3 regions of the Peribacillus sp. YIM B13482 genome follow, and region 3 is predicted to be linked to each of the others. Evidence: riboswitches for the same ligand, from Rfam matches in the RefSeq annotation. Region 3 holds a riboswitch; each other region holds the start of a gene.

Region 1 (4,699 bases), on a different contig from region 3:
TAAGGGGCAAATCCTATTCCTGGACCAAAACCACTTCATCATGTCCGCATTCAGAGCATTTCATGAGATGCGGGCATTGGCCTTTTTGAAGGGATTGAGGGTATCCGTCGTTTTCTTTAAGTGTGTCGATATCCATATAAGCACTGTAATCATCAGCGTAATCCATGAATTTCCCTTTATCATCAAGATCACTGCTGCACTCCGGGCAATTTACATGAATTTTTCTTAGACCGTTGCAAAGCGGGCATAAAGACATTGTTTTTCCTCCTGTCCCCGATACTTTTCCATTATTTTAACATATGGGAACACCCTCCCTAAAACCAACGGGAGGGTACTCCTATGCAATTATTTATTAACCATGTCAGCAGGATCTACCCATGCTTTGAATTCAGCTTCCGTCAGGAATTCTAATTTCAACGCCGCTTCTTTTAACGTAGAGTTGTCCTTGAATGCAGTTTTGGCGATCTTGGCTGCTTTTTCATAACCAATATGCGGGTTCAATGCTGTTACCAACATAAGTGAACGGTCTACATTTTCTTTGATTTTATCTTCATTTGCAGTGATGCCAACTGCACAATTAATGTTGAAAGAGTGAATGCCTTCCGTCAATAATTTCACCGTTTGCAGGAAGTTAAAGATGATGACTGGTTTGAATACATTCAGTTCAAAGTTACCTTGGCTTGCTGCAAAGCCAATCGTAGCATCGTTACCCACAATTTGTGTCGCAATCATGGTAAGCGCTTCACTTTGTGTAGGATTGACTTTACCTGGCATGATGGAGCTGCCTGGCTCGTTTTCAGGAATGGCAATTTCGCCGATTCCGCTTCTAGGGCCACTTGCCAGCCATCTGACATCGTTCGCAATTTTCATTAAATCCGCTGCCAATGCTTTCAACGCACCGTGTGCGTAGACGATTTCGTTATGGCTTGTCAATGCATGGAACTTATTATCCGAAGTGACGAAGGGATGTCCTGTATCTGCTGCAATTTGTTTGGCGGAAAGTCCTGGGAATTCTTTTTTTGTATTGATTCCCGTTCCTACAGCCGTTCCGCCTAGGGCCAGGTTCAATAATTTTTGGCTGCTTTCCTGAATCATCGCGAGATCTTTATCGAGCATCGCTTTCCAACCGGAAATTTCTTGTCCCAAAGTCAGTGGTGTTGCATCTTGAAGATGTGTCCGGCCAATTTTCACGACATCCCAAAATTCTTTTTCTTTTGAATCGAAAGTATCACGAAGTGCTTTGATGGCAGGAACCAATTTTTCAGCGACTTCCATAAAGGCTGCAATATGCATGGCGGTCGGGAAAGTATCATTGGAGCTTTGTGCCTTGTTAACATCATCATTCGGGTGAAGGGTTTCGGATTCACCATTTTCTTTTAACCATTCATTCCCTTTGTTAGCGACCACTTCATTCACGTTCATATTACTTTGCGTACCGCTTCCCGTTTGCCAAACTACAAGTGGGAAATGTTCATCAAGCGTACCTTCAAGGATTTCGTCGCAAATCTTAACGATGGCATTCTTTTTAACCTCCGAAAGATCACCAAGATCATAGTTCACCTTTGCCGCAGCTTGTTTAACGTATGCAAATGCACGAACTAATTCAATCGGCATTTTTTCGTTACCGATTTTGAAATTGTTACGGCTTCTCTCCGTTTGTGCACCCCAATATTTATCGGCAGGAACTTTCACTTCACCCATCGTATCTCGTTCGATTCTGTATTCCATGTGTTCTCCTCCTATTGTTTGCACTATTCATCGAAGACCATATGTATATGAAATGAATAATGTCATATTATTCTTTCTCTCTATACATTGTACAAACTTTATTTTTTTAATGCAAAAATAACCGGCCATGCCTCCCCCTTTTTCTTTAAAATCCATTTAATATCGTGTTTATCCCTGGACCCATGAAAATTTTGGATATTCTTTTTAGACACATAAAGTGTTGGCACCGCTAGTCTCCAATTGCCCTATTCATGAAAATCAAAGCATTATCATCCAAAATGTTCTTGACAGTATTTTATATATATAGTAAATTCAAAAGAAATTGAATAATCTAAACTCTTATCGAGAGAGGTAGAGGGAATGGCCCGATGACACCTCAGCAACCTTCATTTGTTTCAAACCAATGAAAAGGTGCTAATTCCACAAGTTTGTGAACTTGGAAGATAAGAAGAATGACTCGTCCCTATTTAATCAAAGTCTTCTTCTTAAAGAAGACTTTTTTTTATTTTATTTAACTAAAAAGGAGCAGTGAAAACTATGTACAAAACTGAAACATATCTTGCTCAATTAGGAAATCGCAGTGAAACGGCGACAGGAACAGTCAATCCGCCAGTATACTTTTCAACAGCTTTTCGCCATGAAGGAATCGGCCAATCGACTGGATTTGATTATACAAGGACAGGTAATCCTACACGCCAACTATTGGAACGATCCATCGCCGATCTGGAAAAAGGCGACCAAGGGTATGCCTGCAGTTCAGGAATGGCAGCCATTTCTACTATACTGGCCTTATTTAAATCAGATGATGCATGGATTGTCAGCGAAGATCTTTATGGCGGTACATATCGTCTGTTGGAACAAGGGTTTAAGAAATGGGGATTGAAGTGCGACTATGTAAACACTTGTTGTTTGGAGGATATTGAAAAAGCCATCACTCCTCACACGAAAGCCATCTTCATCGAAACTCCCACTAACCCTCTTATGCAGCAAACAGACATTAGCGCCGTTGCAGCATTGGCCAAACGATTTAATTTATTGTTAATCGTTGATAACACTTTTTACACGCCTCTTATTCAACAACCCATCCTGCTTGGAGCAGATATTGTGATCCACAGTGCAACCAAGTATCTCGGTGGTCATAATGATGTGCTCGCTGGACTGATCGTTGCTAGCGGCGCTGAATTATGTGATGCACTTGCCTTCCATCATAATGGCATGGGAGCTGTCTTGAGCCCATTTGATTCCTGGCTGTTGATGCGCGGAATGAAAACCCTGGCATTGCGGATGGAACGTCATGAAAAGAATGCCAAGATACTTGTAGATTACTTGTCGGAACATGATTGTGTTACAGATGTATTGTATCCAGGTAGAGGCGGCATGATTTCATTCCGTATCATTGATGAAGCGGCGGTCAACCCATTTTTACAATCACTCTCATTAATTTCGTTTGCAGAAAGCCTTGGAGGGGTTGAAAGCTTCATCACCTATCCTGCTACACAAACACATGCCGATATACCGCTTGAAGTCAGAACGGCGAACGGGGTTTGCAATCGCCTGCTGCGCTTCTCCGTCGGCATTGAAGACAGCGAAGATTTGATCCAGGACTTACAGCAAGCATTCGCACATGTAAAAAGGGAGGCACTACGATGACCACTCATGATTTCAGCTTTGAAACCAAATTACTTCATAATCAACATAAATTCGATCCTGCAACAGGCGGTGTGAGCGTCCCCATTCAGCACGCATCCACTTTCCATCAATCCGATATCGATCAATTCGGCAAATATGATTACAGCAGAAGCGGGAACCCAACTCGCGAAGCACTGGAAGATATCATTGCCGAACTTGAGGAAGGCACTCACGGTTTTGCCTTTTCATCAGGTATGGCAGCCATTTCAACAGCTTTCCTGCTGTTGTCTGCCGGAGACCATATCGTCATTTCCGAAGATGTGTATGGCGGTACGTTCAGGATGGTCACAAACGTTTTGACGCGTTTCAATATTGAGCATACATTCGTTGACATGACGGACCTTGAAAGCATTAAAGCGGCCATTCAGCCAAATACGAGAGCCATATACATCGAAACGCCTTCAAATCCATTACTTAAAGTGACCGATATTAAAGCAGTATGTGATATCGCGAAAAAAGCCGGTGCCTTAAGTTTTGTTGATAATACATTCTTGACCCCAGCATTACAAAAACCACTGAATCTGGGCGCTGATGTTGTCCTTCATAGCGCAACGAAATTTTTATCCGGCCATAGTGATGTGATAGCTGGACTTGCCGTAGTAAAAGATCCGGATTTGGCAGTAAGACTCGGTTCCCTCCAAAACTCCTTTGGAGCGGTTCTTGGTGTACAGGACGCCTGGCTTGTAATGAGAGGTCTGAAAACCTTGTCCGTTAGAATGGAACACTCCCAAAAAGGGGCAGAAAAGATTGCCGCCTACTTAAATGAGCAGCCTTTGGTGAAAAAGGTTTATTATCCTGGCCTGGCCGATCATCCACAGCACGAAATCCAGCAAGGCCAGTCGCTTGGTGCAGGGGCGGTCCTATCATTTGAATTGGAAAGCGAAGAAGTCTTCCGCTCTTTCGTGAACACTGTCGAGCTTCCTGTCTTTGCCGTAAGCCTTGGAGCGGTCGAATCGATTTTATCCTACCCGGCCAAAATGTCCCATGCTGCCATGCCTGCTGATGAAAGGGAAAAGCGAGGCATCACGAACAGCTTGCTCCGCCTCTCTGTCGGACTTGAAAATCCGGACGATTTAATCAAGGATTTCGATGCTGCCCTCGTAAATATTGCAAAAGGGGAAGCAATTGCTGCAAAATGATTAAAGGATGGGTGCCTCATAAATTATGGGCACCCACTTGTTTGCATCATTTTAATTCTTTTTCAACCTATTAATAAATAAAGGCCAACGATTTTGAACTGTGCCCCATTTTACGGACAGTATAAAAAAGTGCCTAAGCAGCT
Region 2 (13,527 bases), on a different contig from region 3:
GTTCCGATAGAAAAAAAGTTGCCTCCGTTTTAAATGAAGATGTGGAAATAAGGTGTACGAATGGGACCATATCATTAACTAAGCTCGATGAATTAGTGGATGAATTGATGGAACGTGATGTTTATCTCCTGTTTGACGCAGATGAATCAGGAGAAAAGCTGCGGAAGCAATTCCGAAGGGAAATGCCGGAAGCGAACCACCTGTATATTAATAAAATGTACAAAGAAGTGGAAAGCTCACCCGAACATCATATCGCAACTGTGCTTTTATCTGCCAATATGAATGTGAAAATGAAATTTTTAAGTCAAAGGATGAACGATTAATTGATGCAGGAATGGAAAGAAGAAGAGTGTAAGATTGCCGTTGAAAAAGGGGAAACCTTTTGTTTATATTTATATACGCCTTTATGCGGTACCTGTCAGGTGGCTTCCAAGATGCTGACGATATCCATGGAACTTTTCCCGGAATTGAAGGCAGGCAAAATGAATATGAACTATGTCCAAGCAATCGCCGAATCGTATGAAATTGAAAGTGTCCCTTGTTTATTGCTTTTCAAAAAAGGACAGCTGCACAAAAAAATATATGCCTTTCAATCCGTTCCTTATTTGTATGGATTGCTTAAGGAAATCAGCTAAGAAACCAATCAGAACCGGATTGTTTTTTTTATTGTGAACATGTTGCTCCCAAATTGAAACTAAAAAAAGAATATTCTAACAATTCGTTGACTGATTAATTCTAAAATGCTATATTTTGAATTAAGAAAGCAACGGCTGAATTTAATAGTTCTTATCAAGAGTGGCGGAGGGACTGGCCCGACGAAGCCCGGCAACCGGTATAAATTTATATACGGTGCTAATTCCAGCAGAGTGTTGGCTCTGGAAGATGAGGTGTGTTTTAAAACCTCTTCTTGTGGAAGTGGTTTTTTTGTTTATGAAAGGCCAGGTTTTCATGAAATTCCAACTAAATCCATAGAAAAAGGTGAAATCATATGTCAGAGAAAAAGTTGCGTTTTGAAACATTGAGTGTTCATGGCGGTCTGCAAGCTGATGAAACAGGTGCCCGGGCAGTCCCTATCTACCAAAGCAATGCATACTTGTTCAAAGACACAGACCATGCAGCGAATTTATTTGGTTTAAAGGAGAATGGTTATATATATACACGACTCCATAATCCCACGGTCAGTGTTTTTGAGGAAAGAATGGCCTTATTGGAAGGCGGTATCGGCGGATTGGCAACTGCAAGCGGAATGGCAGCCATCTCACTGTCAATCCTGAATATTGCCGGTGCAGGGGATGAAATTGTTTCAGCCTCTACATTATATGGCGGCACGTATAATCTTTTTGAAAATACTCTTCCTAAATATGGGATTAAGGTGAAGTTCGTTTCTCCTGATGACCCAGAAAATTTCAAAAGGGCAATTACGCCAAGAACAAAAGCCATATTTGCTGAAACGATCGGAAATCCAAGTTTGAGGGTCCTTGATATAGAAGCAGTAGCAGACATCGCCCACGAAGCCGGGATACCTTTAATTATCGATAATACCTTCGCTACACCGTATCTATGCAGACCAATTGATTTTGGGGCGGATATTGTCATCCATTCCGCTACAAAATGGATTTTGGGGAATGGAACGACGTTAGGCGGCGTCATAGTGGATGGAGGGAAGTTCGACTGGAACTCGCCAAACTACCCTGGCTTTACGGAGCCTGACCCAAGCTACGACGGTCTTGTATACGCCGATGCAGTTGGACCTGCTGCTTTTATAACGAAGGCCCGAGTGCAGTTGCTTCGTGATTTAGGTCCTGCGCTAAGTGCCCAAAGTGCATTCCAGTTTACGCTTGGACTTGAAACGCTGCATGTAAGAATGAAAGAGCATCTTTCGAACACCAAGTCTGTCATTCAATATTTGGAAAATCACCCTGCCGTGACTTGGGTTTCACATCCCGGTAAAGAGGATCATCCCGATAAAGCCCTTGCGGACAAATACTTGCCTAAGGGAGCAGGCTCTGTTGTGACTTTTGGAATACAGGGTGACCGCGAAGCCGGGGCAAAACTTATCAATTCGGTGGAATTATGGTCCCATGTAGCTAATGTAGGGGATGCTAAGAGTTTAATCATCCACCCTGCCAGTACGACCCACCAACAATTGAATGATGCAGGTCTGGCGAAAGCGGGAGTGCGTGCTGATCAGGTCCGTTTATCCATCGGGATTGAAAATGCAGAGGATTTAATAGAAGATTTAGAGCAGGCAATTGAAAAAGCGACGAATATCGTCTCCCTGACGTCTAAAACGGTTTAAGAAAAAAGTCCAGTTCATTCTTTTACTAGAAATAATATACATTGCACTCCTTTTTTATCTATGATAAAATTTCCCCATACTAAAGAACTTAATGCTGTACAAATATTCTATATATTAGCTCTTATCAAGAGAGGTGGAGGGATGTGCCCGATGAAACCCGGCAACCGACAAGGAGATTCCTTGGAAAGGTGCCAATTCACACAAAGTTTAATTACTTTGGAAGATGAGAGGAAGGCCAGCTTCTTCACCTGCCTTTCTGCTCATGCAGAAAGGTTTTTTCTATTTCATTTGGGAAAACCTTCATGAAAGGAAAAAATGGTATTAAAAACTGACTAATAATGTAGAGAAATCAACTAAGTTCATAGGTTTTATTGGATAAAAGAGGTGAGCATTAATGATTACATTGACGAAAGTAAGTAAGCTTTTCCGAACAGGAAAAGGAAACGGTGAGACTATTAAGGCAGTAAATAATGTGAGTGTTGAAATAAATAACGGCGAAATTTTCGGTATTATTGGTTACAGCGGAGCGGGGAAAAGTACTTTGATCAGAATGCTCAATGGATTGGAAACACCTACAGAGGGATCCGTTGTGGTGGCTGGGAAGGAAGTTTCAAAAATTAAAGGGGCTCAGCTCCGTAAGGCACGTCAGGAAATCAGCATGATTTTTCAACATTTCAATCTATTATGGTCCAGGACGGTTCAGGAAAATATATCCTTCCCGTTGGAAATTGCAGGAGTTTCAAAACTTGAACGCACCAAGCGTGTGAACGAATTGATCAAGCTAGTCGGATTGGAAGGCAGAGAAAAGGCATATCCTTCGCAATTAAGCGGAGGGCAAAAGCAAAGGGTGGGAATAGCCAGGGCCCTAGCAAATGATCCTAAGGTCCTGCTTTGTGATGAAGCGACTTCTGCCTTAGATCCACAGACTACCGATTCCATACTCGAATTGCTTGTGGACATCAATCAGCGCCTGGGGTTGACGATTGTCCTGATAACACATGAAATGCATGTAATACGTAAAATCTGTCATCGCGTGGCCGTGATGGAGAACGGGCAAGTTGTTGAAGAGGGACCTGTCCTGGATGTATTCAAGAATCCTAAAGAACAAATGACGAAGCGTTTCGTGCAACAGGTAACGGAACCAGAAGAAACGAAAGAAACGATGGACCATTTGCTTGAACGCTTTCCTGCAGGTAAAGTGATTCAATTGACTTTTGTAGGTGATCATGCAGAAAGCCCGTTGATCACCAAGCTCGTACGTAACTTCGAGTTGGATGTCAATATCGTTCAAGGTAAAATATCCCAAACAAGAAGCGGTTCATATGGAACGTTGTTTATCCACCTTGATGGCAATGAGGATGAAATGCTCCGCGCAATAGAATTCATAAAAGCACAGCAGGTAGGCGTGGAGGTGATTACTCATGCTTGAAGAATTATTGCCGAATGTAGATTGGGAATCCATTTTAGACGCAACGAAAGAAACGCTTTATATGACAAGCATCTCTGTAATAGCTACCTTTTTTATAGGCATACTATTAGGGCTGATCCTGTTCTTGACAGGCAAAGGTAATATATGGGAAAATCGGGCGGTCAACGCAGTCATTGGTGCTGTCGTCAATATATTCCGTTCCATTCCATTTCTTATTTTGATCGTGCTGCTCATTCCTTTCACTAAAGCGCTTGTCGGTTCTATGATTGGTGAGAATGCAGCATTACCAGCACTTATTATCGGGGCGGCGCCATTTTATGCGCGTATGGTTGAAATTGGCCTCCGTGAGATCGATAAAGGTGTAATTGAAGCGGCTAAATCCATGGGGGCAAAAACGAGTACGATCATTTGGAAGGTCCTTCTTCCAGAGTCGATGCCGGCCCTTATTTCCGGGATTACGGTAACATCGATTGCATTGGTCGGCTATACCGCAATGGCCGGGGTCATCGGCGCAGGCGGGCTTGGTAATCTAGCCTATCTAGACGGCTATCAAAGAAGCCACAATGACGTTACGCTAGTAGCGACTATCGTTATTCTGATTATCGTCTTCATTATTCAAATTATTGGAGATGTGATCACATCTAAATTAGACAAAAGATAAGGGAGATGAATAGGATGAAAAAGTTTTTAGGGTTTGCATTAGTCCTTGTTTTATCGATTGCTCTGGCAGCTTGTGGAGCCGATAAGGACAAAAGTGGCAGCGATACAGAAAAGGAAGCGAAGAAATTAGTTGTAGGGGCATCCAATGTTCCACATGCCGAGATTCTTGAAAAAGCTAAACCTCTTCTTAAAGAAAGAGGAATAGATTTGAAAATTGAAAAATTCCAGGATTATGTTTTACCGAATAAGGCTTTAAATGATAAGGAATTGGATGCTAACTATTTTCAGCACCTACCTTTCCTTGAGGCGGCCAATAAAGAGAATGGATATAATTTAGTCAATGCGGGCGGAATTCACATCGAGCCTATCGGTCTATATTCAAAAAAATATAAAAGCATCGCTAAACTTCCGGAAGGGGCAACAATCATTATGAGCAGCTCGGTTGCTGACCACGGACGTGCGTTATCTCTGTTGGAAAAGAATGGCCTGATCAAATTGAAAGAGGGCATAGATAAAACGACAGCAACAACAAAAGACATCGTTGAAAATAAGAAAAACCTTAAATTTGATGCTAATTATGAAGCAGCTTTACTTCCAAAGATTTATGAGAATGGTGAAGGGGATGCAGTTCTGATCAACTCTAACTATGCAATCGACGCAGGCTTGAATCCATTGAAGGATTCGATTGCCATTGAAGGTTCTGACTCGCCATATGTGAACGTGATTGCGGTTAACAAAGGTGATGAAAATAAAGAAGAAATCAAAACGCTAGTAGAAGTATTGCATTCTAAAGAGATTCAAGATTTCATCCTTAAAGAATATGATGGTGCAGTTGTACCGGTTGATAAATGATTCAAGAATGGCGGCCTGATATAATTCAGGTCGTTTTTCATGTTTAATCCCGAATCTGAAGGGTAAATAGTTAATGAAGGAAATAAAATGATACACAAATTTGAAAGGATGGTTCACTATCAATACTCTTGATTTAAATGTAACAAGCGAAATGGAAAAGGCGATGCAGTCTTCACATGGGATTGGCTACAGTGAGTACAGTAGGAACTTAGACCTCCGTATCGAGGTTGAGAAGGAACGAGATAGGGAGCATGTAAAGTGCAACAAAATGGTCCTGGATCTTCAACGCAAAATTCACGTCTAAGCATATAAAAGAGTTCTTTAAAAGATCGGTCTGTAGAGGTAAAATGGAAAGTGGTCCGGAAAATAAGGGTTTCCTTATTGGATAAACTTACATAATGCCTGACAGTCCGATTTTTTTCTTTCCAAACCGGAACGTTCATACCTTCCAATCGAATCTGTCGAACATATATTAATAAGAACGAAGGTTTGCCGAATAATAAGATAATTTTAACAAAAGCTAAAATACGGCTGAATATGCTGTAAATATGCCCTATCTGTTAGTATCCTAAGAATAGGACAGGTTTTTACTATGTAATAAGTAGAAACCCCTATCTATATTAGTTGATTCTAAATTGGATTTGTTATAAAATTGGAATGAGAATAAATTGAGAATGCTTTTATGCAAATTATAGTAAAGAAAGTTATCTTTACTTTCTGGTAATAAAATAGGAATTAGTTCACGGAGGTATTATTATGTCAGCTTCTACATTAACGGTTAAAGATCTTCACGTATCAATTGAAGGTAAAGAGATTTTAAAAGGGGTAAACCTTGAAGTTAAAGGTGGAGAAATCCATGCGATCATGGGACCAAATGGAACTGGTAAATCCACTTTATCATCAGCAATCATGGGTCACCCAAAATATGAAGTGACAAGCGGAAGCATCACATTCGATGGGGAAGACGTATTGGAAATGGAAGTCGACGAGCGCGCTCGTGTCGGTCTATTCCTTGCTATGCAATATCCAAGTGAAATCAGTGGCGTTACAAACGCTGACTTCTTACGTTCTTCCATTAACGCACGCCGTGAAGAAGGCGATGAAATTTCATTGATGAAATTCATCCGTCAAATGGATCAAAAAATGGAATTCCTTGAAATGGATGAAGATATGGCGCAACGCTATTTAAATGAAGGTTTCTCCGGCGGAGAGAAAAAACGTAACGAGATTCTTCAATTAATGATGATCCAACCTAAAATTGCAATTTTAGATGAGATTGATTCAGGGCTTGACATCGATGCACTTAAAGTCGTTTCAAAAGGAATCAACGAAATGCGCGGAGAAGACTTTGGATGCTTGATCATCACTCACTACCAACGTCTATTAAATTACATCACTCCTGATTATGTACACGTAATGATGCAAGGACGTGTCGTAAAATCAGGTGGTCCTGAACTTGCTGCCCGCCTGGAAGCGGAAGGTTATGATTGGATCAAACAAGAATTGGGCATTGAAGACGAAACTGTTGGCGAAGAAGCGTAAGTAGGAGGATTTGCAATGACTACAGAAACGAAATTACCGTTTGAACAAGAGGATATAAGCTCTTATTCAACTAAAAATAATGAGCCAGCTTGGCTTTCCGAGCTTCGGATTCAAGCGTTTTCTGAATTTGAAAAGCTCCCGATGCCAAAGCCGGATAAAACGAAAATCGACAAATGGAATTTTACTTCTTTCAAGACCCACGCGGTTGAAAGTGAAGCTTTTGCCTCTAAAGAGGAGCTTCCGGAAGAAATCAAAGCCATCATTGAAGAAAACGGAAACTTATACATTCAACGCAACAATACGCCGGCACATATCAATCTGTCAGCAAATGTGAAAGAACAAGGCGTCATTTTTACGGATATTTTCACAGCGGCACGTGACCATTCCGAGCTTGTGCAAAAGTATTTCATGAAAGACGGCGTTAAAATAGATGAGCATCGTTTAACAGCATTGCATGCTGCATTAGTTAATGGGGGAGCATTCCTTTATGTTCCGAAAAATGTAGAAATCAAAGAGCCGATTCAAGCGGTATTCTTGTTGGATAATCCAGATACTGCACTTTTCAACCATGTATTGATCGTAGCGGAAGATAACAGCTCGGTAACATACGTGGAGAACTATTTCTCAAATGTTGAATCTAACGAAGGCATTGCCAATATCGTAACGGAAGTATTTGCGAATGCGAATGCAAAAGTGGAATACGGAGCGGTCGATACACTTTCAAAAGGCTTTACGACATATGTTAACCGTCGTGGAGTGGCAGGGCGTGACGCTCGTATCGAATGGGCACTTGGCCTGATGAACGATGGAAATACGATTTCAGATAATACAACATATCTAATGGGCGATGGCTCTCACGGTGATACTAAATCCGTTGTTGTCGGACGCGGGGAACAAAAACAGAACTTTACGACAGCCATTATTCATTTTGGCAAACGCTCTGAGGGCTATATCCTTAAGCACGGTGTAATGAAAGACGCAGCATCCTCTATTTTTAATGGAATTGGGAAAATAGAGTTTGGTGCTACAAAGGCTAATGCCGAACAAGAATCACGCGTACTGATGCTGAGTGAAAAAGCACGCGGTGACGCCAATCCAATCCTCTTGATTGATGAAGATGATGTAACGGCTGGTCATGCTGCTTCCGTCGGTCGTGTTGACCCGCTTCAACTGTATTATTTAATGAGCCGTGGTATTACAAAGAAAGAAGCAGAAAGACTTGTCATTCACGGATTCTTGGCCCCTGTTGTTAACCAGCTTCCTATTGAGGGAGTTAAAAAACAATTAGTAGCGGTCATTGAAAGGAAAGTACAGTAATGAACCCATACGAAATTCGTAAGCTTTTTCCAATATTAGATCAAGAAGTCAATGGTCAGCCATTAGTTTATTTAGATAGTGCTGCAACCTCTCAAAAACCGGCTGCAGTGATTGAAGCGATTGAGCAATATTACCGCGGATACAACTCGAATGTTCACCGCGGGGTGCATACACTAGGAACAAAAGCTACGGATGCGTATGAAGGTGCACGTGAAAAGGTACGTAAGTTCATTAATGCTTCTTCTACAGAAGAAATCATCTTCACTAGAGGTACAACGACTTCTTTAAATACTGTAGCAAGAAGTTACGGTGGTGCAAATATTAAAGCGGGTGACGAAATCGTCATCTCCTACATGGAGCATCATAGTAATATCATTCCGTGGCAGCAGCTTGCCAAAGAAAAAGGCGCTGTACTGAAGTATATTCCGCTTCAGGAGGATTGTACGATTTCCCTTGATGATGTGAGGGCAACAATTACGGACGCAACGAAAATCGTTTCCATCATGCAGGTTTCGAATGTACTTGGTGTTATCAATCCTGTGAAGGAAATCGCGCAAATCGCCCATGAACACGGTGCTATAATGGTAGTCGACGGGGCGCAAAGCACGCCGCACCTAAAAGTGGATGTCCGTGATCTGGATTGTGATTTCTTTGCCTTCTCAGGTCATAAAATGGTCGGCCCAACTGGTATCGGCGCATTATATGGCAAAAAAGAACTTCTGGAAAAAATGGAGCCGATTGAATTCGGCGGTGAGATGATTGATTTTGTAGGTTTGTATGAGTCTACATGGAAAGAACTCCCGTGGAAATTCGAAGGCGGAACCCCTATCATTGCAGGTGCCATCGGCCTTGGGGCTGCGATTGATTTCTTGGTAGAAATCGGCTTGGATAATATTGAACGGCACGAACATAAACTCGCCGCTTATGCGATGGAGAAAATGTCTGCAGTTGAAGGGCTGACGATATACGGTCCAAAAGATTCAGAAAAACGTGCGGGTGTAGTAACCTTTAATATTAATGACGTACATCCACATGATGTCGCTACCGTACTTGATGCAGATGGAATTGCTGTCCGTGCCGGTCATCACTGCGCACAGCCATTAATGAAATGGCTTGACGTGTCCTCGACAGCAAGAGCAAGTTTCTATCTCTATAACACGGAAGAAGATATTGATAAGCTTGTGTCCGGGCTTGTTAAAACGAAGGAGTATTTCAGCAATGTCTTTTGATAACTTAGATACACTTTACCGTCAGGTCATTATGGATCATTATAAGAAACCACGTAATAAGGGCATGCTAGAGGATGGTAGCATGACGATTGACATGAACAATCCAACTTGCGGTGATCGGATTCGATTAACGATGAAGATTGAAGATGGAAAAGTCAACGATGTTAAATTCGATGGTGACGGTTGTTCGATATCCATGAGTTCAGCTTCCATGATGACTCAAGCCATTAAGGGCAAAGACGTTGAAACTGCTTTAGCCATGTCCGAGACTTTTTCCTTAATGATTCAGGGAAAAGAATACGATGATGATATGGACCTTGGGGATATTGAAGCCCTTCAAGGTGTTTCTAAATTCCCTGCCCGAATCAAGTGTGCGACGTTAGCTTGGAAGGCCATGGAAAAGGGATTGAAGGAATAATTAAATTAAAATGAGCTGTTGTAATTCAGCCATTTGAAATGGAGGAATACGAGCTATGGCAAAGAAAATGCCTGAAATCGGCGATTATAAATATGGCTTTGCGGATAAAGATGTTTCCATCTTCCGTTCAAAGCGCGGTCTGACAAAAGAAATCGTGGAAGAGATTTCTCGAATGAAGGATGAACCGCAATGGATGCTTGATTTCCGTTTGAAATCATTGGAGCATTTTTACAACATGCCAATGCCTCAATGGGGCGGCGACATGCAGAGCTTGAACTTTGATGAAATCACATACTATGTTAAACCATCAGAGAAATCGGAAAAATCTTGGGATGAAGTTCCTGATGAAATCAAACAGACTTTTGATAAGTTGGGAATTCCTGAGGCCGAACAAAAATATCTTGCAGGCGTATCCGCTCAATATGAATCTGAAGTGGTTTACCATAGCATGAAAGTTGAATTGGAAGATTTGGGTATCGTGTTTAAAGATACGGACTCAGCACTTCGTGAAAATGAAGATATCTTCCGTGAGCATTTTGGAAAAACTATTCCGCCTACTGACAATAAATTCTCGGCATTGAACTCGGCGGTTTGGTCAGGCGGATCTTTCATCTATGTACCAAAAGGCGTTAAAGTGGATACTCCGCTTCAAGCTTATTTCCGAATCAACTCTGAAAACATGGGTCAATTCGAACGTACGCTAATCATTGTTGATGAAGGCGCATCCGTTCACTATGTAGAAGGTTGCACAGCACCTGTATATACAACTAACTCCCTTCATAGTGCGGTTGTTGAAATAGTCATTAAAAAAGATGCTTACTGCCGTTACACGACGATCCAAAACTGGGCAAACAACGTGTTTAACCTGGTTACGAAACGTGCGGTCTGTGATGCTAACGCAACTATGGAATGGATTGATGGTAACATCGGTTCTAAATTGACAATGAAATATCCTGCTGTCATCTTAAAAGGTGAAGGTGCCCGCGGTATGACATTATCCATTGCCATTGCCGGAAAAGGCCAGCACCAAGATGCTGGGGCAAAAATGATTCACCTGGCGCCAAATACATCTTCAACTATCGTATCAAAATCAATTTCTAAACAAGGCGGTAAAGTAACATATCGCGGTATCGTTCACTTCGGACGTAAAGCGGATGGAGCTCGTTCGAACATTGAATGTGATACATTAATCATGGATAATCAGTCTACATCTGATACAATCCCTTATAATGAAATCTTGAATGACAACATTTCCCTTGAACACGAAGCGAAGGTTTCCAAAGTATCTGAAGAACAATTGTTCTACTTGATGAGCCGCGGAATTTCTGAGCAAGAAGCAACGGAAATGATCGTAATGGGCTTCATCGAACCATTTACAAAAGAACTTCCGATGGAATATGCGGTTGAAATGAACCGTCTGATCAAGTTCGAAATGGAAGGCTCCATCGGATAATAACCGACTGTCATGCCTGTAAGGCGATTTAGAATAACCCATTCATACAAAAAGCCTGCCAGGGAGACTTGGCAGGCTTTTTGTTTTGGAAAGTGATATTCGACACCCTTATCAAAGATTGAATATGGTATACAAGGGTAAAAAATAGTAGCCAGGAAATGGGGCCTGTCCCGAAAGGAGTGATGGTCAGATGATATATGTTGGTGTGACCGGTTGGGGGGATCATGATAGTTTGTATCATGGCGGTGTGTCGCAACGTGATAAACTCAAAGAGTATGGGGCTCATTTTCCCATTGTGGAGGTGGATGCCTCATTTTATGCAATCCAGCCAAAGAGGAACAGTGAAAAGTGGATATCCGAGACACCAGCGTCATTCCAGTTTGTCGTTAAAGCCTATCAAGGGATGACGGGACATCAGCGTGGGGAAATTCCATTTGAAAGTAAAAAGGAAATGTTCAAGGCCTTTCGGGACTCTCTAGAAGCTTATCAGAAGTCCGGCAAGCTCGCGATGATCCTATTTCAGTTTCCGCCATGGTTTGATTGTAAACGTAAAAATGTAAATTACCTGAGATGGTGTAAAGCTGAAATGGGCGATATTCCAGCTGCCATAGAATTTCGGAATCAAAGCTGGTACAGACCCAACATGGTCCAGCAATCCCTGGACTTCATCCAAAAGGAGGGTTGGGTCCACACTGTATGCGATGAGCCTCAGGCTGGGGAGGGATCCATTCCTATCGTCCTCCATTCCACCCATGAAGATAAAACGCTGATCCGCTTTCATGGACGTAACCTGCATGGTTGGCAGAGACCTTCTTCGGGTGATAATTGGCGTGAGGTCAGGTACTTATACCGATATAATCATCAGGAATTGAATGAATGGGTGGAGAAAATCAGGATATTGGAAAAGGAATCCAAGGAGATATATGTCCTGTTCAATAATAACTCAGGCGGAGATGCCGCTGATAATGCCAAACAAATGATTGAGTTGCTTGGTATAGAATATGAAGGACTGGCTCCCCGGCAGCTTGGTTTGTTTTAAGACGCATTATATAATGAATAAAGAGATGGTATGACAAGCAAGTAAGAGGTAATATCCTCACAAACAGGTAAAGGCGGATTTCTTTATGGTATGGTTAGTATTAGTGGGTATCGGATTATTAGCGGGTTCAATTGGCTCTCTTGTCGGTCTGGGCGGCGGCATCATCATTGTGCCTTCTCTTTTATATTTAGGTGCATCTACAAATATAATAGAAGAACTGACACCTCAGATCGCCGTCGGTGTTTCAACGGTGATCATGATTTTTACCGGCTTATCTTCTACTTTATCTTATTTAAAACATAAAGTGGTGGATTATAAGGCAGGCTTAATCTTCTTTATAGGCAGTGCACCTGGTGGAATAATAGGAGCCTATGTGAATAAAAACCTTAATGTCGAAGCTTTTTCATTGTACTTTGGAGCTTTCATGATTTTCATGGCTATCGTGTTATTAGTGAAAAACCGTTTGAAGCCAATGGTTTTCAAGCCTGGTAAAGCGAAAATAGTTAAGACGTATAAAACTGAAAATGGACATTCATTTTCTTATGGTTACCATCCCCTGATAGCTGTATCGATTACATTTGTCGTGGGATTCAGCTCCGGGTTATTTGGAATTGGCGGTGGAGCCTTAATGGTTCCTGTAATGATGCTTCTTTTCTTCTTCCCTCCGCATATGGCTGTAGCGACTTCGATGTTCATGGTATTTCTATCTTCGGTCACAAATTCGATTACACATATTTCCCTTGGAAATGTAAATTGGCCATATGCTTTTGCCCTGATCCCAGGTGCATGGTTCGGTGCTAAATTAGGGGCTTACATCAATACGCGCCTAAAGAGCGGGGCACTTGAAAATATGTTGAAAATAGTACTGATAATCATTGGTTTACGTCTTATATACCAAAGTATTACAGGATAAACGAGGAGGAAAAATGATGTCAGAAATCATTCATTTATATCACACCAATGATCTCCATAGTCATTTTGAAAATTGGCCTCGTATTGATAAGTTTCTTAAAGAAAGAAGACAACTTCATCAAGAAACGGGAGAAGAGGCAATCATACTTGATATAGGAGACCATGTGGATCGCTGGCATCCATATACAGAAGGTACGTTGGGTAAAGGAAATATTGAACTTCTGAATGAAGCGGGCTACCAATATGTAACCATCGGCAATAATGAAGGGATCACTTTACCTCATGATGCGTTAGACTCCTTATATGATCATGCAAGGTTCAAGGTCTTGGCAGCCAATATTTATTATGGGGATAATGAAAGGCCGGAATGGGCGCTG
Region 3 (13,527 bases):
CCACATCCATGAACGTTTTAATAAAGGCCGGCGCATAATCAGGTTTGTTTTTCTGGAAAAATCTTTCTTTATCCATAGTGCCATGAGGATAACGGATTGTCGTAAGCAGTTTATCCTTTAAGAAAGGTAAGAAGAAGGATGAAACCTCTCTTAAATAATGGAGGTATTCAACTTTTACCACCTTTTTTCTACCAGTTAACCAAAGCGGTTTATCCTTGGAGGTTATTTGTACAGTATCTGGAAACGTGTACTGGCCTATCACGAATTTCTCCCAGGTGCATTCTTCGGGAGCCGTTTGTAAAAGCCATTGCGAAAACTGAGGTTCACGCAATTCATTTTCCTCATATACGTGTAGGAATTGAACTTCGATGCAAATGGATGGATGGATATAAAAAAATTGTGCATCTTCATCTGATGCATTTTGCTTGATCAGTTCATGCAATATCCTTTTATCTTGAGCACTCAGTCCATTTTTAACACTTCCGATTTTCGTTGCGGCACCTTCTTTTAAAACTGCGAGGGAAACGTAACCATTTTCTTTGTGCAATGCTGTAATGAAACAAGAAACGGTCTTCCAATTTTTCACTTTGATCCAAGATGTAGTACGTTTTCCTTCTTGCCAAGTACCCCGAACTTCCTTAGCGACAACCCCTTCGCCATCTAATAGGATGACCTTATTCAAGGCATTATCCAAAACGTCAAAACTCTCAATTATTTGGATCAAAGCCTTATCGTTGGGGTCAGGCGGCATAGGAAAACCAAGTGCTTCACCCATATTCAGCATGAATCCCCTTCGTTCTTCCATAGGTTTAGCAGCTATGTCCTTTCCGCTGATGCGAATCAGGTCAAACGCAATAAACCGGCATGGCGAAAAATGAGCTTTTTCTGAAATTAAGGATTGTTTCCCAAGGCGCCCTCGCCACTGTATTTGGCAAAAGTCGGCCTTTGCTTGATTGGTAAGCCAAACCAACTCTCCATCTAACTGTAGCGGGAGATAATCTTCCAGGTCCAAATTTTTGATGTAAGCAATGATTTCTGGGAATTGTGGTGATAATTCCTTCTCGTTTCGACTCGAGATGCTTATCGTATCGGAGTCTATCGTTAAAATTGTCCTAAAGCCGTCATATTTGACCTCATAACGCCAATCTTTGGAGGTGGGGGCTTCAGGGTAATAGGTTGGCAGCATTGGTTTCATTTAGTTTTACCTCCGCAAATAATTGATTAACATTATTTTGCCAAAAAAACGAAGTGTTAGAGTTGGCAATTGTTTTTTCGGTTTTTTTTGAACAAAGGGGAATAATAAAATTGTTCTTCTCTTTAAAAATAAGTTATGAGGTGACGAATATGCATACGATGTGGAAGGGGAGCATATCATTCGGTTTGGTGAACATTCCGATTAAACTTCATGCTGCAACGGAGGATAAGGATATTTCTTTAAGGACGTTGCATAAGGAATGTCATTCACCGATTAAATACGAAAAAGTTTGTCCGGTATGCCAGAAAGAAGTGGGTAAGGATGATATAGTCCGCGCTTTTGAGTATACAAAGGGAAAATTTGTTGTCTTGGAAGACAATGAACTAGAGCAACTGAAAAAACAAAACGAAGAAAAAGCCGTGGAAATTGTGGATTTCGTTAAAATAGAAGAAATAGATCCCATATATTTTAACCGGAGTTATTACATGTCGCCTAATGATGGAGGGATAAAGGCTTATTCCCTTCTGAGACAGGCCCTCAAGGAATCGGATAAGGTAGGGTTAGCGAAAATCATCATTCGCTCAAAAGAACAAATGGCGGTAATTCGAGTCGTTGATAATACCTTGGTGATGGAAACGATCCATTACCCGGATGAAGTTCGCTCAACAGCGGATGTACCGAATATCCCTGCTAATGATACCATTGTAAAAAAGGAAATAGATACTGCCGTGTTATTGATAGATCAATTAACGACTACTTTCAATCCGGCAAAATACACCGATGACTATCGAACAGCATTACTTGAATTGATTGAATCGAAGAAAACGGGACAAACGACGATTACAGCCAAAACAAAAGAGCCAGTTTCCAACAATGTAACAGATTTAATGGAGGCTTTACAGGCATCCATTGACCGAACGAAACATGATGAACCAGAAAAGAAAAAGACGACCCGAAAGAAAGCGGCACCGAAAAAAAAGAAACAAGCATAAAACAGGAAGCTGAGCGGAAGACGCATTATGTCGCTCGGCTTTTTGCTCGTTTTAGCCAAGGGAATGGCAAGATTATGAAAGACTTTACAAAGAAATAATTCGTTAAAATTACATAAGTAATGCATGTACAAATAGGTATTGGATCAAGATGTGATCCGATTAATGGGATTAAAAGAAAATAGTGGATGCAAATGAAGGCAAAAAAATTCGCTCCCTAAAGAGCGACAATGAGGAATTCAATCGTGAAAATCAACATATAGGCGAACGGTTGTAGTTTTCGACTATATATTGTGTTCATATTCTACCATATTTAATTCTGAAATAGCAACAAAATTACTAAACTATCCTATGATTTTTTCTGGAAATCAATGATATTCGACCGATCATGGGGGATTTTGTATGTTCCGATCCACTATATTCTCATAAATAATTACAGAAAAAATGGATTTTTAGTATAATTTAAACATATGGGATGATATAAATTAAAATGAACGGAAGATGATGTTAAAAATGGAAAATGGAAAAATCAAATCGCTTCATGCCGGAAGGGCCAAACAGGAAAATTTTTCGAATATCGATATCTTTTCAGCCATGGATAAACAAGCACAGGATAATGTGACAGTAACTAGATCTGGCATAATTGGTGATGGGGTAGGTAATGTAAGGTTCCATGGAGGTCCTGATCGGGCTTTGTGCTTTTACCCCTTTGAGCATTATTCATTATGGAATGAAAAATTCTCTAAAAAGCTGGATATCCCTGCATTCGGTGAAAATTTAACCATAGCGGGGATGACGGAAGTATCAACATATATCGGCGATATTTATCAAATAGGCGAAGTGATTGTTCAAATTAACCAGGGGAGGATTCCTTGTTCGACCATTTCCCACTTCAATCAAGAACCTAAGTTTTTGGAACTCGTGCTAAAAACGAGTTTCACTGGTTATTTTGCAAAAGTACTTCAAGAAGGAACGATAAATAAACAAAACGAAATCGTGCTAATAGATCGTTTGCAAGAAAAAATTTCAGTTCATTATGCAGCAGAGGTGATCCTTCATAAACGAGATGGGCTGGAAGGCGCAAACGCTTTACTTAAACTGGATTCGTTAGCGGAAGACTGGAAACAGAGGATATTAAAGGGAGTCCAGGCTGCAAAAGATTGAATGATTTTTGCAAAAGTGAAAAAAATGACGATCAGGTATTGAAATTGACAGATTATTAATGTAAATTAAATATAATCAAATTTTGAAATCTTGTGAAAATTATATAAATGGATCTTATCGAGAGAGGTGGAGGGACTGGCCCGAAGAAACCTCAGCAACCAGCTTAGGCAAAGGTGCTAAATCCAACAAGCAGAGCTTGATAGATGAGGAGAATGTTTCAAAAAACCTTCTTCTTTGAGAAGGTTTTTTTTCTTTTCTCTCATACTCATAGAAAACGACAAAAACAGGATTGTTTTTGAGAGAGGATGTAATGATGAATTTTCGTAAAGAAGTGAAAGAAAGAATGCTGGTTGGGGAAGGGGCAATGGGGACCTTACTGTACTCTAATGGCATCGATCAATGTTATGAGGAATTAAACTGTACGAACCCAGATCAAATAGTGTCCATCCACCGTGCTTATTTGGAAGCTGGTGCAGATATCCTTCAATCGAATACCTACGGAGCCAACTTCAACAAATTGAAACGCCATGGACTAGAAGATGAAGTAAGCAAAATCAATCGCCAGGGAGTCATCCTTGCTAAAAAAGCGGCAAAAGGAAAGGCATATGTCTTCGGTACCATAGGGGCACAGCGGAGTATCAGGAAATCGGATTTAAGCATTGAAGAGATAAAGCGAGGTTTTCGAGAACAGCTATACAGTCTGCTGATGGAAAATCCTGATGGGATTCTCCTAGAAACATTCTATGACCTGGAAGAACTTGAAACCGTCCTGCAAATCGTTAAAAATGAAACTGGACTGCCGATCATCGCAAATGTTTCGATGCATGAACTGGGTAATCTTCAAAATGGAATCCATTTAAATGAAGCCTTTCAAAAACTTGAGCAATTGGGTGCCGATGTTGTTGGGGTGAATTGCCGTCTCGGTCCACATCATATGATTAGGGCCTTGGAAGAAGTAAGTTTGCCAAAGCAAGCGTCGATTGCCATTTATCCTAATGCCAGCCTTCCGGATTATGTGGATGGAAGGCTTGTCTATAAAGCTGTACCGGAATATTTCGGTTCAAGTGCCCTCGAGCTGCGTGAGCAAGGTGCCACGATCATAGGAGGCTGCTGTGGAACGACGCCTTTGCATATTCAAGCTGTAAAGAATGCAATTGGAAGTTTGGTACCAGTAAAAGAGAAAATTACTAAAATCCGTGAAATAGAAATAATTGAAGTGATTGATAGAGAGTTGGAAATCCCACTTTACGAAAAGGCCAAAACTGAAAGGACGATACTAGTTGAACTTGATCCACCGAAAAAGTTGGGAATAGAGAGTTTCATGACTGGTGCTGAGGTTTTGAAAAAAGCAGGGGTCGATTCAATTACATTAGCGGATAATTCACTTGCTTCACCAAGGATATCGAATGATGCACTGGCTAATTTACTGAAGAACCAATTGAATGTAACGCCGATGGTGCATATAACATGCCGGGATCGAAATTTAATTGGCCTGCAGTCACATTTAATGGGTCTGCAGACAGTGGGGCTGAACGAGTTATTGATCATCACCGGAGATCCTTCTAAAATTGGGGACTTCCCAGGTGCCACTTCGGTTTATGATTTATCGTCGTTTGACCTGATAAGTATGGTCAAACAATTTAATGAGGGTCTTTCCTATTCCGGTCAAAGTTTGGGCCAACGGGCAAATTTTAAAATTGCCGCCGCTTTTAATCCCAATGTGAAATATCTGGATAAAGCTGTTCAGAGAATGGAAAAGAAGATTGCATGCGGTGCTCAATCCTTTTTGACACAGCCAATTTATTCGGTGGAGCAGATTGAAGAGGTATATGAAGCTACAAAACATTTAGAGACCCCGATTTTCATCGGTATCATGCCCTTGACAAGCACACGGAACGCCGAATTCATCCATAATGAAATCCCAGGCATCAAATTGCCTGATAATGTTAGAAGGGCTATGGCTTTAGCGGGGGATGACCCTGTAAAGTCAAGGATTGAAGGGGTGAATATCGCACGAGAGCTAGTGGACGCGGCAAGGGAAAAATTCAAGGGCATATATTTAATTACTCCGTTCCTTCGCTATGAAATGACGGCGGAACTTACGAAATATATTAGAAAAGTCGATAGTAAACAAACATCAGAGGTGGCAGTACATGAATAAAAAAGCGATTCAAGAACAGTTGGATACTAAGATTCTCCTTCTTGATGGAGCGATGGGGACCATGCTCCAAGCGGAGAATTTAACAGCAGAGGATTTTGGCGGGGAACAATTCGAGGGCTGCAATGAGTATTTATCACTGACACAACCAGAAATCATCCAATCCATCCATGAAAAATATTTAGCAGCAGGCGCTGATATCATTGAAACAAATACCTTCGGAGCGACAAGCATCGTGCTTGAAGAATACCAAATAAGCACAATCGCTTACAAGCTTAATAAAATTTCAGCCGAGCTTGCCGTTAAAGCATGTGAAAAGTATTCAAATGAAGATTGGCCAAGATATGTGGCTGGCTCGATGGGTCCCACTACAAAAACGCTTTCCGTAACAGGGGGAACTACTTTTGATATTTTAACCGATTCCTATGAAGAACAGGCACTTGGTCTCTTGGATGGTGGGGTGGACTTGCTATTGGTGGAAACCTGTCAGGATATGCTTAATGTCAAGGCTGCCTTTTCTGGAATCAAAGCAGCCTTCGCTAAAACAGGAAAAGATGTGCCTGTCATCATATCAGGTACGATCGAACCGATGGGCACGACACTCGCTGGCCAGTCCATAGAAGCTTTCTATTTATCGGTTGAACATATGAAGCCCGTGGCTGTCGGCCTGAATTGTGCAACAGGTCCGGAGTTCATGATAGACCATATCAGGACACTTGCAGATATAGCAAATAGCGCCATCAGTTGTTATCCGAATGCTGGGCTCCCGGATGAAGAGGGTCACTATCATGAGTCACCGACTTCCCTTGCGGAGAAAATGAAGCAATTTGCCGAAAAGGGATGGGTCAATATCATTGGGGGCTGTTGTGGTACGACACCAGAGCATATTAAAGAACTTTCCAGGGTCCTCGAAGGCATTCAGCCCCGTGCTATTTCGACCTCAGCCCATGGTCATGCCGTATCAGGCATAGAGCCGCTCATTTATGATGATTCAATGCGCCCTTTATTCGTTGGTGAGAGAACGAATGTTATCGGATCTCGAAAATTCAAGGAGCTGATTCGTGGAAAGCATTACGAGCCAGCTGCTGAAATTGCACGTGCCCAGGTGAAAAAAGGTGCCCATGTCATTGATATCTGTCTTGCTGATCCTGATGGGGATGAACTTGGCGATATGAAGGAGTTCGTAGAAGAGGTCGTCAAAAAAGTGAAAGTCCCATTGGTCATCGATACTACAGATGAAGCCGTACTTGAACAAGCATTAAAACATTCACAAGGAAAGTCCATCATTAATTCCATTAATCTTGAAGATGGTGAAGAACGCTTTGAAAAAATTGTACCATTCATCCATCAATATGGTGCTGCCGTTGTCGTAGGAACGATTGATGAAATTGGGATGGCCGTCGATGCTGAACGGAAATTGGAAGTGGCTACACGGTCGGTGGAATTGCTTGTCAATAAATATGGTCTAAACAAAAGTGACATCATTTTTGATCCGCTGGTATTTCCTGTAGGGACGGGAGATGAACAATATATCGGATCTGCTTTAGAAACGGTGAAAGGAATAAAGGCGATCAAAGAAAAGTATCCGGAATGCTTAACGATACTTGGCATTTCGAATGTTTCATTCGGTCTGCCAGCAAGGGGAAGGGAAATTCTAAATGCCGTTTTCCTTTACCATTGTACAAAAGCAGGTCTCGATTATGCTATCGTTAATACAGAAAAACTTGAACGTTTCGCTCTGATACCTGAAGAGGAAGTGAAATTGGCTGAGGCACTCCTGTTTGAGACATCTACAGAAACTTTAGGTATCTTTACCGAGTTCTATCGTGGTAAAAAAGCGGAGAAGAAGGATAATGGTGTTATCCTGCCATTGGACGAACGTTTAGGTAACTATATTATCGAAGGAACGAAAGAAGGATTAATTGATGATTTAAATATAGCAATTGAGCGCGGTGATACCCCATTGGAAATCATCAATGGACCATTGATGGATGGGATGAGTGAAGTGGGTCGGTTATTTAACGACAACCAACTTATTGTCGCAGAAGTGCTTCAGAGTGCAGAGGCAATGAAGGCGGCTGTATCTCACCTTGAGCCGCTAATGGAAAACTCTGAAGATAGCGCTAAAAAAGGAAAGATCCTCTTAGCTACTGTCAAGGGGGATGTACATGATATCGGGAAAAACTTAGTGGATATCATCCTATCCAATAATGGCTATGAAGTCATTGATTTGGGTATCAAGGTCGCACCGCAACAAATCATTGAGGAGGTTCGAAAACATGAGCCAACCATCATTGGCCTATCTGGGTTACTGGTTAAATCAGCACAGCAAATGGTTTTAACCGCACAGGATTTAAGGCAGGCGGGAATAGATACCCCTATTTTAGTGGGAGGGGCAGCGCTATCCCGTAAATTCACCGATTTTAAAATATCACCAGAATATGAAGGACCTGTTTTATATTCCAAAGATGCGATGGATGGTTTAGCTGTAACGAATATTTTACATGACACTGACAAAAAAGTGGTGTATTTAAAAGAGTTAGTCGAGAAACGAGAAAAATCGAAAGTCAATGCCGCTATTGCTGCCACGATGGAAAAACCTGTTCGGAAGCAGTCCGCAGCTGCGCCTTTGAGTAATGTGCCTGTTCAAAAACCGCGTGATATCAAACGTCACGTCCTGAAAAACTATCCATTGGATGTAATCCAGCCATACATTAATAGGCAAATGCTGATTGGACATCATTTGGGCTTAAAAGGTAAGCTCGCCGAATTGCTAAAGCAAGGGAATGAAAAAGCAGTGCAGCTGAATGCGCTTGTTGATGAATTGATCGAATTCTTAAAGACGGAACCCGACTACGGCTTGCATGCAATTTATCAATTTTTCCCTGCTCAAAGTGAAGGAGACAAACTATTGGTTTACAACCCGGAAAATCACCTGGAGATATTGGAGACTTTTGACTTTCCTAGGCAAGATACCAATCCGCACCTTTGTTTAGCGGACTTCGCGAAACCGGTTTCCTCCGGACAAATGGATTATGTTGGTTTCTTCCTGGTAACCGCCGGAAAAGGGATCAGAAAATGGGCAGAAAAACTAAAGCTTGAAGGTGATTTCTTGAAAAATCACGCCCTTCAATCACTTGCTCTCGAAACGGCTGAAGGGTTTGCCGAAAGAATTCATCAATTAATGCGTGATGATTTAGGTATAAGCGATCCGATTGAAATGTCTATGAAAGAGCGGTTTGCCGCTAAGTACACCGGGCAAAGATTTTCATTTGGTTATCCAGCTTGTCCTAATCTGGAGGACCAGGAAAAGCTATTCCGCCTGTTACAACCTCAGGATATTGGCGTGGAATTGACTGAAGGATGCATGATGGAACCTGAGGCTTCCGTTTCAGCCATAGTTTTTGCACATCCGGAAGCTCGTTACTTTAATGTCGATCGGTAAGCATATGGATAAGGCAGCGGTATTTTTTACCGCTGCCTTATTGCGCATGAAACCTCTTGAATGGTACATCTTAATGGTCAAAAGGAAGGGGATGCAGCATATGAAGAATCCGCTTAAATTATTTCTCACCATAGTATGTTCTTTCATTATTTTTTTGTTATTGACGGATGTGCTGGCCATTCATGTACATGCAATGGTTCCCGAAGAGATGAAACCGATCCTAAAAAGTAAGGAAAATCAGAAAGTCGCTTATTTGACTTTCGATGATGGACCTTCTTTGAATACGATGGAGATATTAGATATTTTGGACCGCTATCATGTTAAGGCCACATTTTTCGTTAAAGGTAACGAAGAACCATACGCAAAGGAATGCTATCAGGAAATGATTTCCCGAGGTCATGCGATTGCCCTTCATTCTTATACACATGATTATTCCATCGTTTATCGATCGACCGAGAGCTTCTTTCAAGATTTGAATAGGCTTGAAACCATGCTGCAAAAGGAGTTTGGGGTTAAAAGCCGTATTGTACGCCTTCCTGGCGGTTCCAATAATCGTCTTAGGCATCAGGCTGCAACTAAACCCATCATTAATGGAATCCTTCAACAACTAATGGAAAAAGGGTATATTTATTTCGATTGGACGATTGATTCGACAGATGGGATCAGTCCATCAATAAGTGAACAACAAATCATTACTTCCGTACAAAAAGGCACGAAAGATCAAAAGCAAGTTAATATCTTGCTGCATGATATCAATAGTATGAAAAATACAGTGAAGGCATTGCCTGATATTATTGAATATCTTAAAAAAGAAGGGTATACCTTTGATACTATTGACGAGACAACCCCAAAAATACAATTTAATTGATGAACACATTGTTTATGTTAAGTAATTTAAGGTATAAGATAAGAGATTAGATTACTTTTGTGAAAGGATTTATCGTTTCTATGATGCCATCATTGTTTTTATCACATGGAACACCTTTATTAGCTCTGGAAAAAAATAGCTACACTTCTTTTTTGAAGGATTATATGAAGGGTATGGAAAAACCAACTTCCATCGTTATTTTGTCAGCACATTGGGAAAGTGAAGATCAGATGATTTCAGCGGTAGGGAAGCATGAAGTCATTTATGATTTTGCAGGGTATCCTGAAGAAATATTTCAGATAACATATCCTGCTTCGGGGTGCCTGGAGCTGTCCGATCGAATTTTAACCTTATTGTCAAGGATAGGTGTATGGGGGCAACTTGATGAAAGGCGCCCCCTAGATCATGGAGCATGGGGGCTTTTGCACATTATGTATCCTGAAGCTGACATCCCGATCGTATCTATGTCCATTAGTCCTGCACTTCCATTGGACAAGCAGTATGAAATCGGGAGAACATTGAGGGAATTAAAGGAAAGTAATGTTTTAATCATCGGGAGCGGTGGAATTGTCCATAATTTCACCCATATTCAGGAGGATATGCATGTTGCAGAGGGGTGGGCAATCAACTTTGAGAACTGGGTTGAAGAGAAAATCATGAAATGGGATTTGGAATCTTTGTTTAATTATGCAAAAATCGCTCCTTATAGTACAGATGCTGTGCCTTCCAAAGAGCATTTCATTCCATTGATCATCGCAATGGGAGCAGGAGATGTCAACAAAAAATCGGCTCTCCTTCACAGAACATTTCAATATGGCAATCTGAGTTTAACAGCTTGGAAGTTTGATTGACTTGTAAGGGTTTTCAGTCAAGTTAAATATACCTGAAATATAAACGATATACAAAAATACAAAAATCTTTTTTTAGCGAAAAAAAGGCTTAAATGAGCAAAAAAGTCAATTTAAAGCGTAATTTGACGAATTAAACAAAAATATAGTTTAAAAAAGGTTGCATAAAGTTGTTTAACCTTTGGATATTTCGACAAAAACATGTTAATATAACATCTGAAAACGTTTTATCCTTTAAAATTTTATTATTCAATAACCAAAGTTGTTAATTATATATCATATTTTTGGGGAAAATTTAGAAGAAAGAAATTTGGGGATAGATAAAACGAAATGCAAAAAATTATGAGAAAAATTTGGGGGTTTACAAAATGACCATCAAGGACGCTAAGGCATACGACCCATGGAAAACTTTTTCAGGTCCAAACCTTGGGTATGTCATGGAGCAATACGATCTATTTCAAGCCAACCCGGAAGAAGTAGATCCGGAACTGAAAAACTTTTTTGAAGTATCAGGTCCTCCTTCATTCGATGTATCGGCTGAAACAACAATCGGAAGTGCACCAACTGTACAAACTAGAGAAGTTCTTCCAATGAAGAAAATAATGTCTGCAGTTACGTTAGCAGAAAACATCCGTGCATACGGACATCTTGCAGCAAATATTTATCCTTTAAAAGAAGAAGCTCTAGATACGGAACAAATTCACTTTGAAAAATATGGATTGACCGCAGATGATTTAAGGAAAATACCGGCTGACTTAATTTGTCCAGAATCACCTGAAAACGTGAAAGACGGATACGAAGCCGTTCAATACCTAAAACAACTTTATACAAAAACGATAGCCTTTGAATTTCACCATGTTAATGACTTGGACGAAAAGCAATGGCTTACTGATATGGTCGAATCCGGAAAAATGTTCCCGGAAGTGGCTAAAGAGAAAAAAGAACTATTACTTAAGCGATTGAATGAAGTTGAAGGTTTCGAGAAATTCCTTCACCGCACATATGTGGGGCAAAAACGTTTCTCCATTGAAGGACTAGACGCCCTAGTGCCGATTTTAGATGAAATGATTTCACAAACTGTTCAAAATGGAACAGGGAATGTGAATATTGCCATGGCTCACCGGGGACGTTTGAATGTGCTTGCACACGTACTAGGAAAGCCATATGAGGTCATTTTCTCTGAATTCCAACATTCACCTAATAAAGATTTGGTTCCTTCCGAAGGTTCTACAGGCATTAACAACGGATGGACTGGTGATGTTAAATACCATTTAGGTCTGGATAAACAGATTACTAATGCTAACATACAAAAAGCAAGGGTTACACTTGCCAATAACCCAAGTCACTTGGAAGTAGTCGGTCCAATAGTGGAAGGGTATTCTCGTGCGGCACAAGAAGACCGTTCAGAAAAAGGATTCCCTGTCCAAGACATTTCCAAATCACTTGCAATCCTGATTCATGGTGATGCAGCATTCCCAGGTGAAGGTATTGTTCCTGAAACGTTTAACTTAAGCCGTTTACGCGGTTATCAAGTTGGCGGCGCTATCCATATCATCGCCAATAATATGATTGGTTTCACAACGGAAAGTGAAGATTCACGTTCAACTCTATATGCCAGTGATTTGGCAAAAGGCTTTGAAGTGCCGATCGTACATGTGAATGCAGATGATCCAGAGGCATGTATGGCTGCGGTGAACCTTGCGAACCTATATCGCGAAAAATACAATAAGGATTTCTTGATCGACTTGATCGGTTACAGACGTTTCGGCCATAACGAAATGGATGAGCCATTGGTGACTCAACCTGAAATGTATGCATTAATTCATAAGCACCAAACTGTCAAAGAGCTTTATGGGAAGAAACTCATTCAATCTGGTGAGTTCACTGAAGCTGAAGTTAAAGCAATTGCTGAGCAAGTGGATACAAGGCTTGCGGATGCATATGCGAAAATTTCCGGAAATAAACCGGAAGCTTCTAAAGAATGTAATCCTCCTGGGATTATTGAAAGAGGACTTCCAGCCATTGAAACGGCTGTTCCGAAACAAGAACTGGTTTCAATTAACGAAGAACTTGTTAAGTGGCCGGAAGGATTCACTCCTAATAAAAAATTAGGTAAGATTTTATCACGTCGCTTGGATTCCTTTGGTGCTGACGGTAAAATTGATTGGGCTCATGCCGAGACACTGGCATTTGCATCCATATTGAGTGACGGTACTCCAATCCGTTTGACAGGACAAGACTCAGAGCGTGGAACATTCGCTCAACGTAATATCATGTTACATGACAGTGTTAATGGAAAAACATATTCACCACTTCACACACTTGAAACTGCTAAAGCTTCTTTCGCTGTTCATAACAGCCCGCTTACTGAAACGGCAGTTCTAGCTTATGAATATGGTTATAATGTATTTGCTCCAGAGGCACTAGTATTATGGGAAGGCCAATTCGGTGACTTCGCAAATACAGCACAAGTGATCTTTGACCAATTCATTGCGGCTGGCCGTGCAAAATGGGGTCAAAAATCAGGTCTTGTCATGCTACTTCCACATGGTTATGAAGGACAAGGGCCAGAGCACTCAAGTGCACGCCTAGAACGTTTCCTTCAATTAGCGGCTGAAAACAACTGGACAGTTGCTAACTTAAGTTCGGCAGCTCAATACTTCCATATCCTTAGAAGACAAGCTAAGATTTTGGATCAAGAGCAAGTTCGTCCGCTTGTCATTATGACACCGAAGAGTATGCTTCGTAATCAAGTGATGGCTTCTACAGCTGAAGAATTCAGTGAAGGCTCTTTTGAATCATTCGTTGAAACTAAAGCTTTAGGCAAAAAACCTAAATCGGTTGAACGCATTGTTTTTGC

Evidence for each region. A riboswitch is a leader RNA that binds a small molecule or an ion and turns the genes downstream of it on or off. The one in region 3 is predicted to bind S-adenosylmethionine.
Region 1: linked by a shared signal. The riboswitch ahead of ACFX4L_RS24940 (methionine biosynthesis PLP-dependent protein) and the one ahead of ACFX4L_RS10520 (bifunctional homocysteine S-methyltransferase/methylenetetrahydrofolate reductase) in region 3 are both predicted to bind S-adenosylmethionine.
Region 2: linked by a shared signal. The riboswitch ahead of ACFX4L_RS00495 (methionine ABC transporter ATP-binding protein) and the one ahead of ACFX4L_RS10520 (bifunctional homocysteine S-methyltransferase/methylenetetrahydrofolate reductase) in region 3 are both predicted to bind S-adenosylmethionine.

The regions. Positions count from the first base shown of each region.
Region 1 covers NZ_JBHZPF010000113.1:115-4,813, forward strand. Annotated here, with positions in the region: gene ACFX4L_RS24930 (hypothetical protein) at 14-256, opposite strand; gene fumC (class II fumarate hydratase) at 346-1,728, opposite strand; SAM riboswitch class I at 2,065-2,178, shown strand; gene ACFX4L_RS24940 (methionine biosynthesis PLP-dependent protein) at 2,266-3,378, shown strand; gene metC (cystathionine beta-lyase) at 3,375-4,556, shown strand.
Region 2 covers NZ_JBHZPF010000001.1:79,557-93,083, reverse strand. Annotated here, with positions in the region: gene ACFX4L_RS00510 (toprim domain-containing protein) at 1-323, shown strand, start outside; gene ACFX4L_RS00505 (thioredoxin family protein) at 327-635, shown strand; SAM riboswitch class I at 784-889, shown strand; gene ACFX4L_RS00500 (O-acetylhomoserine aminocarboxypropyltransferase/cysteine synthase family protein) at 989-2,299, shown strand; SAM riboswitch class I at 2,418-2,529, shown strand; gene ACFX4L_RS00495 (methionine ABC transporter ATP-binding protein) at 2,694-3,728, shown strand; gene ACFX4L_RS00490 (methionine ABC transporter permease) at 3,721-4,389, shown strand; gene ACFX4L_RS00485 (MetQ/NlpA family ABC transporter substrate-binding protein) at 4,404-5,240, shown strand; gene ACFX4L_RS25390 (YuzK family famiily protein) at 5,392-5,544, shown strand; gene sufC (Fe-S cluster assembly ATPase SufC) at 5,997-6,782, shown strand; gene sufD (Fe-S cluster assembly protein SufD) at 6,798-8,099, shown strand; gene ACFX4L_RS00470 (cysteine desulfurase) at 8,099-9,328, shown strand; gene sufU (Fe-S cluster assembly sulfur transfer protein SufU) at 9,318-9,746, shown strand; gene sufB (Fe-S cluster assembly protein SufB) at 9,802-11,199, shown strand; gene ACFX4L_RS00455 (DUF72 domain-containing protein) at 11,390-12,238, shown strand; gene ACFX4L_RS00450 (sulfite exporter TauE/SafE family protein) at 12,324-13,151, shown strand; gene ACFX4L_RS00445 (bifunctional metallophosphatase/5'-nucleotidase) at 13,168-13,527, shown strand, end outside.
Region 3 covers NZ_JBHZPF010000016.1:61,582-75,108, forward strand. Annotated here, with positions in the region: gene ligD (DNA ligase D) at 1-1,195, opposite strand, end outside; gene ku (non-homologous end joining protein Ku) at 1,345-2,187, shown strand; gene ACFX4L_RS10515 (MOSC domain-containing protein) at 2,698-3,348, shown strand; SAM riboswitch class I at 3,460-3,558, shown strand; gene ACFX4L_RS10520 (bifunctional homocysteine S-methyltransferase/methylenetetrahydrofolate reductase) at 3,662-5,509, shown strand; gene metH (methionine synthase) at 5,502-8,951, shown strand; gene ACFX4L_RS10530 (polysaccharide deacetylase family protein) at 8,938-9,819, shown strand; gene ACFX4L_RS10535 (dioxygenase family protein) at 9,900-10,670, shown strand; gene ACFX4L_RS10540 (2-oxoglutarate dehydrogenase E1 component) at 11,036-13,527, shown strand, end outside.